DNA from 2 places in the Streptomyces tirandamycinicus genome. Region 1 is predicted to be linked to the other one. Evidence: riboswitches for the same ligand, from Rfam matches in the RefSeq annotation. Region 1 holds a riboswitch; the other holds the start of a gene.

Region 1 (4,751 bases):
CGATCATCAGCGTGCCGGCCACCGGGAACGACATCGTCGGAGCGTGGAAGCCGTAGTCGATGAGGCGCTTGGCGATGTCGTCGACACTCACACCGGTGGCCTTCGACAGCGGCCGCAGGTCGACGATGCACTCGTGCGCGACCAGGCCGGCCGGGCCGGTGTACAGCACCGGGTAGTGCGGCTCGAGGCGCTTGGCGATGTAGTTCGCCGCGAGCACCGCGACCTGGGTGGCGCGCTTCAGGCCCTCACCGCCCATCAGCCTGACGTACGCCCACGAGATCGGCAGGATGCCCGCGGAGCCCCAGGGGGCGGCCGAGATCGGGCCGACGCCCGTGGCGGGCCCGGCGGCGGGCTGGAGCGGGTGGTTCGGCAGATAGGGCGCGAGATGCTCGCGGACGGCCACCGGACCGACACCCGGACCGCCGCCGCCGTGCGGGATGCAGAACGTCTTGTGCAGGTTGAGGTGCGACACGTCGCCGCCGAACTCGCCGGGCTTCGCCAGCCCGACCAGCGCGTTCAGGTTGGCGCCGTCGACGTACACCTGGCCGCCGGCCTCGTGCACCCGGGCGCAGATGTCGGCGACGTGCTCCTCGAACACCCCGTGCGTCGACGGGTACGTGATCATGAGGACGGCCAGCTCGTCGCGGTGCTGCTCGATCCTGGCGCGCAGGTCCTCGACGTCGATCTCGCCGTCGTCGGCGGTCTTCACCACGACGACCTTCATGCCGGCCATCACCGCGCTGGCGGCGTTGGTGCCGTGCGCGGACGACGGGATGAGGCAGACGGTGCGCTGCTCGTCGCCGTTGGCGCGGTGGTACGCGCGGACGGCGAGGAGGCCGGCCAGCTCGCCCTGGGACCCGGCGTTCGGCTGGATGGAGACCTTGTCGTAGCCGGTGACCTCGGCGAGGCGCTCCTCCAGCTCGCGGATCAGGGTCAGATAGCCCTCGGCCTGCTCCGCGGGGGCGAAGGGGTGGATCTGGGCGAACTCGGGCCAGGTGACCGGCTCCATCTCGGTGGTCGCGTTCAGCTTCATCGTGCAGGAGCCGAGCGGGATCATGCCCCGGTCCAGCGCGTAGTCGCGGTCGGCCAGCCGGCGCAGGTAGCGGAGCATCGCGGTCTCGGAGCGGTGCGCGTGGAAGACCGGGTGCGTGAGGTAGTCGTCCTCGCGCAGCAGCGCCGCCGGCAGGGCGTCCTCGGCGGTCGCGTCGAGCGCGTCGATGTCGCCCTCGACGCCGAAGGCCGCCCAGACGGCGGACACCTGGGCCCGCAGGGTGGTCTCGTCGCAGGAGACCGACACATGGTCGGCGTCGACGAGGCGCAGGTTGACGCCGCCCGCGCGGGCCGCGGCCACGACCTCGGCCGCCCGGCCCGGGACGCGGGCGGTCAGCGTGTCGAAGAAGGTGCCGTGCACCAGCCCGACGCCGCCGGCGCGCAGCCCCTCGGCGAGGATGGCGGCGTAGCGGTGGGTCCGGCGCGCGATGGTCCGCAGGCCCTCGGGGCCGTGGTAGACGGCGTACATCCCGGCCATGACGGCGAGGAGCACCTGGGCGGTGCAGATGTTGCTGGTGGCCTTCTCGCGGCGGATGTGCTGCTCGCGGGTCTGCAGCGCGAGGCGGTACGCCTTGTTGCCGTCGGCGTCGACGGACACGCCGACCAGCCGGCCGGGCAGGCTGCGGGCGTGCTTCTCCTGGACGGCCATGTAGCCGGCGTGCGGGCCGCCGAAGCCCATGGGGACGCCGAAGCGCTGGGTGGTGCCGACGGCGATGTCCGCGCCGAGCTCGCCGGGCGAGGTGAGCAGGGTCAGCGCCAGCAGGTCGGCGGCGACGGTGACGATCGCGCCGAGCTCGTGCGCCTGGTCGATGACCGGCTTGATGTCGCGGACGGCACCGGAGGCGCCCGGGTACTGGAGCAGGACGCCGAAGACGCCGCGCTCGGCGATCTCCGCGGGGATGCCTTCGCCGAGGTCGGCCACGACGACCTCGACGCCGGTCGGCTCGGCCCGGGTCTCGATCACGGCGATGGTCTGCGGCAGTGCGTCGGCGTCGACCAGGAAGACGCCGTTCTTGACCTTGCCGATGCGCCGGGACAGCGCCATGGCCTCCGCGGCTGCGGTGCCCTCGTCGAGCAGCGAGGCGCCGGAGGTGGGCAGCCCGGTCAGGTCGGCGACCATGGTCTGGAAGTTGAGCAGCGCCTCCAGACGGCCCTGCGAGATCTCCGGCTGGTACGGCGTGTACGCCGTGTACCAGGCCGGGTTCTCCATCACGTTCCGCAGGACGACCGGCGGGGTGAAGGTCCCGTAGTAGCCGAGGCCGATCATCGGGGCGAGCACCTGGTTGCGGTCGGCGAGGCCGCGCAGCTCGGCGAGCACCTCGGCCTCGGTACGGGCGCCGGGCAGCCCCAGGGCCCCGGCGCTCTTGATCACGTCCGGCACGGCGGCGGCGGTCAGCTCGTCCAGCGAGCCGTAGCCGACCTGCGCCAGCATCTTCGCCTGGGCCTCGGTGTCGGGGCCGATGTGGCGCTGCTCGAAGGGGGTGCCTCGCTCCAGTCGGGAGAGCGGAATGCGGTTGGCGGTCATTGCGGAGGCCTCCTGGTCGTGACGACCTGCGAGGGGCACCACGGCGCGGGTGCCCGGACGGCCTCCCCCTCTGTCATCTCAACCTGAGAGCTTCACCGGCGCGCCCTCGGGCGCGCCGGCTTTCACCGTCGGTGAGAGCGGATGCCGTCCGACGCCCGCCCTGCTTTCCAGAGTGACCTCGTCCGTGCGGTACAGGGGCCTGAGAGATTCCGGGGAGGATTTGCTCCTTCGGCGGCTCCGGCTTTCACCGGGGCGCTCTCCCGCACGGGGTCAGCAGCCGCTGCCAGCGTACCAGCGCGGTCTCACCGGGGACTTTCGAGTGGACGACGCCCGGGATGTGCACTTTCGTAGTGTGCAGCGAACCCGCGCGACCTGCTTGGAGGGACCGTGCAGACCGACATCGATCCGCGCAGCCTGATCGGCCGCAAGGCGTTCGACCGCAACGGCACCAGGATCGGGACCGTGGACGAGGTGTACCTCGACGACGCGACGGGCGTCCCCGAATGGGCGGCCGTACGGACCGGGCTGTTCAGCCGGGACGCGTTCGTCCCCCTCGAGCCCAGCGAGCTCGAGGGCGACGGCCTCCACATACCGTTCGAGCGCGCTCTGATCAAGGATGCGCCCGACTTCGGGGTCGGCCGCCATCTCTCCCCCGAGCAGGAGCTGCAGCTCTACCACCACTACGGTCTCGACCTGCCGTCACCGCCGGAGCGGCCCACCGCCTCGCCGGCCCCCGGCGGCGAGGGGGACGGCCCCGACTCGGGCACCGGGTCCGCCGGGGACCGCGGCCTCGGGCGGCCCGCGGGCCCTGACGACTGACCCTCCGGCGGCCGCACCAGCGGCAGCGGGTCCGAAGGCTCCAGACCGGGGTCGTCCACGGCGAACGTGCGCACCCGGCCCGGCAGGGCCGACCACGGTTCCTCGAAGCGGACGGTGACCCTCCCCAGTCCGCTGCCCTGCACCCATCCGGCGCCGTGGTCGGCATGCCGGACGTCCTGGCCGGCGGCCCAGCGCCGCACGGCACCCGGGGCGGCCTCCCGGTCCGGCGGCCGGTCCTCCGCCGGCGCCTGCCGCCGGGACGGCTCCGCCGCCGGGTCCCCCTCGGGCCGGTCCCCCGCCGCGGCCTGGGCGAAGAGATCCTCCTGCGTGTAGTCGGCGAGGCCGCTCACGCCCACGCCGAGCAGCCGCACCCCGCCCGTGGTGTCCACCGCGTCCAGCAGTCTCGTCGCCGCCTCCCGCACCACCGCGGGATCGTCGGTGGGCCCGCGCAGCGTCTCCGACCTGGTCAGCGTCGAGAAGTCGAACCGCCGCACCTTCAGCACGATCGTCCGCCCCGAGTGCCCGGAGGCGCGCAGCCGGTGCACACAGCGGTCCGCGAGCCGCTCCACCTCGGTCCGGATGCGGACCCGGTCGTGCAGGTCCACGTCGAAGGTGTCCTCCACCGACACGGACTTGGCGTCCCGCTCCGCGACCACCGGGCGGTCGTCCCGGCCCATCGCCATACGGAAGATCGCACCCCCGTGCGCCTTGCCCAGCAGCCTGACGAGCTCGTCCTCGCCCGCCTCGGCCAGATCCGCCACCGTGGTCATGCCCGCCCGCCGCAGATGCTCCCCCGTCGCCGGCCCCACCCCCGGCAGCGTCCGCACCGGCATCGGCCCCAGCAGCTCCCGCTCGGTGCCCGGCTCGATGAGCACCAGCCCGTCCGGCTTGGCCTGCTCGGAGGCGATCTTCGCCAGCATCTTGGATCCCGCCAGTCCCACCGAACCCGTCAGCCCGGTGGCCGCCAGGATGTCCCTGCGCAGCCGCTCACCGGCCTCCCGGGCCGAGCGGGAGTCGTCGGCCGCCCCACCCGCCTCCAGGTCCACGAAGGCCTCGTCCAGGCTCAGCGGCTCCACCAGCGGTGAGAGCAGGCCCAGCAGCTCCATCACCTGGTCGCTCACCGTCCGGTAGAGCGAGAAGCGCGGCACCAGGTAGGCGGCGTTCGGGCACAGCCTTCGCGCCTGCGCCATGGGCATCGCGGAGTGCACACCGAACCGTCTGGCCTCGTACGAGGCGGTGGCGACCACGCCGCGCGGCCCCAGACCGCCGACGACGACCGGCTTGCCGCGCAGACTCGGCTTCGCCGCCTGCTCCGCGGCGGCGAAGAACGCATCCATGTCCAGATGCAGGATGGTGG
Region 2 (4,751 bases), 2.4 Mb from region 1:
GTCGGGGTCGTCGAAGGCGGAGAGCTGGACGCCGACGAACAGCACCGGCGGGCCGCCCTCGATGCTGGCCAGGATCCTGCGGGCGGTCTGGACGACCCGGGTCGACTCGAACTCCCCGGCCGCGGCGGCGAGGAAGTCGACCGGCTCCTCCTGCCAGTCCGGCTCGAAGAGCCTGACCCGGCCGCCGCTCGCCGCGCCCCCTCGCTCGTGGCTCCCGGCAGCGGAGGTGCCGCCCAGCGGCCCGGAGCCCATCCGGCACAGCTCGGCCACGGCGGGCGGCGGCAGCGGCACGCCGACGGCGCCGCCGGGGTTCACGGCGATGCCGAGCTGCGGGGGCAGCCCCCGGGCGAACTCGACGGCGGGCGCGACGGTGCCGGACATGTGGTCGCCCGCTCCGAGGCGGAACTGCTCCTGGGAGCTGAAGACGGGGACGTAGGGGATGCCGTCCATCTCGACCGTGGGCAGGTCGAGGCTGGCGCTGTCGGGGCCGCCGCCGTTGGGCAGCGGCACCCACACGGAGCTGCGCCCCAGCACCTCCACGAGCCGCCCCCCGGCCGAGGGGTTCCCGACCGATGCGGCCAGCACCTCTTCGAGCTCATTGGCGGGCCATGTCGTGTCCACTGCGATCCCTGCTTCCCCCGCCGACCCGGACAGGCCGGCCGCGACGTCCTGCGCAGCAGGGTAGCGGCCGCGGCGGGGGTGGCGCGGGCCCGGACCCACCATGCGGCCGCGCGCTCTCCGGCCCGTCGTCAGGGCTGCTCGGCGAAGCCGATCCGGGTCAGCGCGGAGGCCGCGGCGCGGTCGAGCAGGGTCGCGGAGGCGCAGCCCGCGGGGAGGTGGCCGCGCTCGACGGCCCGGAGGATGCGGGAGACCGCTCGGCGGTGGCGCGCGAAGGCGTAGCCGGAGACGCCGCGGCCGCGCTCCCGCTGGCCCGCGCGGGCGGTCTCGGGTGTGACGTCCAGCAGGAGCAGATGGAGCTCGCAGCCCCGCCTGCGTGCCTCGCGGGCCAGCCAGCGGCGGACCCACGACTGGGTACCGCAGTCGTGCACGATCACGCTCTCCCCGGAGCGCAGCGCCCGCCGCAGCCCCGCGTAGTGGGCGAGGCGCACGAGCGGGCGGTAGACGGCGTACGGCACGGCGCGGGGCATCCGCCGGTCCCAGCGGTCCCGGGTGTCCTGGGAGTCGATCCCGCCGCCCTCGGCCGCCCGCCGGATGAGCGTGGACTTGCCGCTGCCGGGCAGCCCGGAGATCACGACCAGGTCGCCGCGGCGGAAGGCCAGGGCGCGCGGGCCGTGCCCCTGCCGTTCCCGCAGGTCGCGTACGAGGGGCGGGGCCGTGGTGAGGCCGATCGGCAGGCCGCGCCCGGCGGCCCCGGCGGCTCGCGCGGGGAATCGGGGCCGTGCGGGCACCCCTGCGGTCGCCGGATACGCACCGGGCTGCTGCAACGTCATCAGCTCACTCTCCCCCTGTCGGGTCTCCAGACCCTGCCCAAGAAGCCTAAAGAAAAGGTAATGGCCACCAAGTGATTTGCCGACGCGAGCACCCGTGCAATGATGTCCGCGCAAACTGCATACCGGCCGCTTGAATCCGCGCGGGAGAGTCCCGGCCACTCTGTGGGCCGGGCGCCGAAGGAGCAAGTCCCTCCCTTGAATCTCTCAGGCCCCGTACCGCGCGCGACGAGGCAGATCTGAAAAGCGGACCGCAGCTCCTGCGGTTCCACCCAAGGTGCAAGTCACGCCCTCCGCGTACGTCGGCTACGTGTGGTCGTGACGAACCTCTCAGGTTTCGATGACAGATGGGGAGGATCGTCCTCGCCAGTCATGCCCTGGGAGCCCCATCCATGAGCAACGCCCCCCGTCTCACCGCCCTCGACGCCCTGCATCGCTCGCTGGGCGCGACCATGACCGATTTTGCGGGCTGGGACATGCCGCTGCGGTATACGAGCGAGCGCGACGAGCACCACGCCGTCCGGACGAAGGCCGGTCTCTTCGACCTCTCCCACATGGGCGAGATCAGCGTCACCGGGCCGCAGGCCGCCGCGCTGCTGGACTACGCGCTGGTCGGCAACATCGGCGGCGTCGCCACCGGCCGCGCCCGCTACACGATGATCTGCCGGGAGGACGGCGGCATCCTCGACGACCTGATCGTCTACCGCCTCGGCGACACGGAGTACATGGTCGTCGCCAACGCCTCCAACGCGCAGACCGTCCTCGACGCCCTCACGGAGCGTGCCGAGGGCTTCGACGCCGCCGTACGCGACGACCGTGACGCATATGCGCTCATCGCCGTACAGGGCCCCGCGTCACCGGGCATCCTCGGCTCGCTCACCGACGCCGACCTGGACGGACTGAAGTACTACGCCGGCCTCCCCGGCACCGTCGCCGGCGTCCCGGCGCTGATCGCCCGCACCGGCTACACCGGCGAGGACGGATTCGAACTGTTCGTCGAGCCCCGGCACGCGGAGACGCTGTGGCAGGCGCTGACCGAGGCCGGCGCCCCGGCCGGGCTGGTGCCCTGCGGCCTGTCCTGCCGCGACACGCTGCGCCTGGAGGCGGGCATGCCGCTGTACGGGCACGAGCTGACCACGTCGCTCACCCCCTTCGACGCCGGTCTCGGCCGGGTCGTGAAGTTCGAGAAGGAGGGCGACTTCGTCGGCCGCAAGGCCCTGGAGGCCGCCGCGGAGCGTGCCGCCACGAACCCGCCCCGCAAGCTGGTCGGCCTGGTCGCCCAGGGCCGCCGGGTGCCGCGGGCCGGGATGTCCGTGGTCGCCGGTGGCGAGGCCGTCGGCGAGGTGACCTCCGGCGCCCCTTCGCCGACCCTGGGCAAGCCGCTCGCCATGGCCTACGTGGACGCCGCGCACGCCGCGCCCGGCACCGAGGGCGTCGGCGTCGACATCCGCGGTACCCATGAGCCGTACGAAGTCGTGGCGCTCCCCTTCTACAAGCGCCAGAAGTAGCCACTCCGGCATCCCCCATCAGCAGCACGTCCCCGCGTACAGGAGAATTCAGGTCATGAGCAACCCCCAGCAGCTGCGGTACAGCAAGGAGCACGAGTGGCTGTCGGCCGCCGAGGACGGCGTCTCGACGGTCGGCATCACGGAGCACGCGGCGAACGCCCTGGGCGACGTCGTGTACGTCCAGCTCCCGGAGGTCGGCGACACGGTGACCGCGGGCGAGACCTGCGGCGAGCTGGAGTCGACCAAGTCGGTCAGCGATCTGTACTCCCCGGTGACGGGTGAGGTCGTCGAGGCCAACCAGGACGTCGTGGACGACCCGTCGCTGGTGAACTCCGCCCCCTTCGAGCGCGGCTGGCTGTTCAAGGTGCGGGTCGCACAGGAGCCGGAGGACCTGCTCTCCGCCGCCGAGTACACCGACTTCGCCAGCTGAGCAGGACCCGACCCTAGGGATAGCAAGATGTCGCTTCTCAACACCCCTCTCCACGAGCTCGACCCGGATGTCGCCGCCGCCGTCGACGCCGAGCTCCACCGCCAGCAGTCCACCCTGGAAATGATCGCGTCGGAGAACTTCGCCCCGGTCGCGGTCATGGAGGCGCAGGGCTCCGTCCTGACCAACAAGTACGCCGAGGGCTACCCCGGCCGCCGCTACTACGGCGGCTGCGAGCACGTCGACGTGGTCGAGCAGATCGCCATCGACCGCATCAAGGAGCTGTTCGGCGCCGAGCACGCGAACGTGCAGCCGCACTCGGGCGCCCAGGCCAACGCGGCGGCGATGTTCGCCCTGCTGAAGCCGGGCGACACGATCATGGGCCTGAACCTCGCGCACGGCGGGCACCTGACCCACGGCATGAAGATCAACTTCTCCGGCAAGCTCTACAACGTGGTCGCCTACCACGTCGACGACGCCACCGGCCAGGTCGACATGGCCGAGGTGGAGCGGCTCGCCAAGGAGTCCAAGCCGAGGCTGATCGTCGCCGGCTGGTCGGCGTACCCGCGTCAGCTGGACTTCGCCGCGTTCCGCCGGATCGCGGACGAGGTCGGCGCGTACCTGATGGTCGACATGGCCCACTTCGCGGGCCTGGTGGCCGCCGGGCTGCACCCGAACCCGGTGCCGCACGCCCATGTCGTGACCACGACCACCCACAAGACGCTCGGCGGGCCGCGCGGCGGAGTGATCCTCTGCACCGCCGAGCTCGCCAAGAAGATCAACTCCGCGGTCTTCCCCGGCCAGCAGGGCGGCCCGCTGGAGCATGTGATCGCCGCCAAGGCGGTCTCCTTCAAGGTCGCGGCCTCGGAGGAGTTCAAGGAGCGCCAGCAGCGCACCCTGGACGGCGCGAAGATCATCGCCGAGCGCCTGGTCCAGGACGACGTCAGGCAGGCCGGGGTCTCCGTGCTGTCCGGCGGCACGGACGTGCACCTGGTGCTGGTGGACCTGCGGCACTCGGAGCTGGACGGCCAGCAGGCCGAGGACCGGCTCCACGAGGTCGGCATCACCGTCAACCGCAACGCCGTCCCGAACGACCCGCGCCCCCCGATGGTCACCTCCGGCCTGCGGATCGGTACCCCGGCGCTCGCCACCCGCGGCTTCCAGGCCGAGGACTTCCGCGAGGTCGCCGACGTCATCGCCGAGGTGCTCAAGCCCTCGTACGATGCGCAGGCCCTCAAGGGACGCGTCTCGGCACTCGCCGCGAAGCACCCCCTTTACCCTGGTCTGTAAGCAGACCTGAGCGCGACCGGCGGGGCACCGCGCACACCGGACGGTGCGTGCGGTGCCCCGCACCGTGCACCCGGCGCG

The links. Region 1 has a riboswitch for glycine ahead of gcvP (aminomethyl-transferring glycine dehydrogenase). Riboswitches for the same ligand answer to the same signal wherever they lie in the genome.
Region 2: it holds a riboswitch for glycine, as region 1 does, so the genes downstream of both, gcvT (glycine cleavage system aminomethyltransferase GcvT) here and gcvP (aminomethyl-transferring glycine dehydrogenase) in region 1, are expected to answer to the same signal.

The regions. Positions count from the first base shown of each region.
Region 1 is NZ_CP029188.1:2,461,962-2,466,712, forward strand. Features, by position in the region: gene gcvP (aminomethyl-transferring glycine dehydrogenase) at 1-2,575, opposite strand, end outside; glycine riboswitch at 2,753-2,848, opposite strand; partial or broken gene DDW44_RS33515 (PRC-barrel domain-containing protein) at 3,038-3,109, shown strand; gene DDW44_RS10885 (DNA polymerase IV) at 3,256-4,751, opposite strand, start outside.
Region 2 is NZ_CP029188.1:4,837,120-4,841,870, reverse strand. Features, by position in the region: gene DDW44_RS21465 (enhanced serine sensitivity protein SseB) at 1-621, opposite strand, end outside; gene DDW44_RS21460 (AAA family ATPase) at 750-1,451, opposite strand; glycine riboswitch at 1,583-1,680, shown strand; gene gcvT (glycine cleavage system aminomethyltransferase GcvT) at 1,841-2,956, shown strand; gene gcvH (glycine cleavage system protein GcvH) at 3,012-3,386, shown strand; gene glyA (serine hydroxymethyltransferase) at 3,414-4,673, shown strand.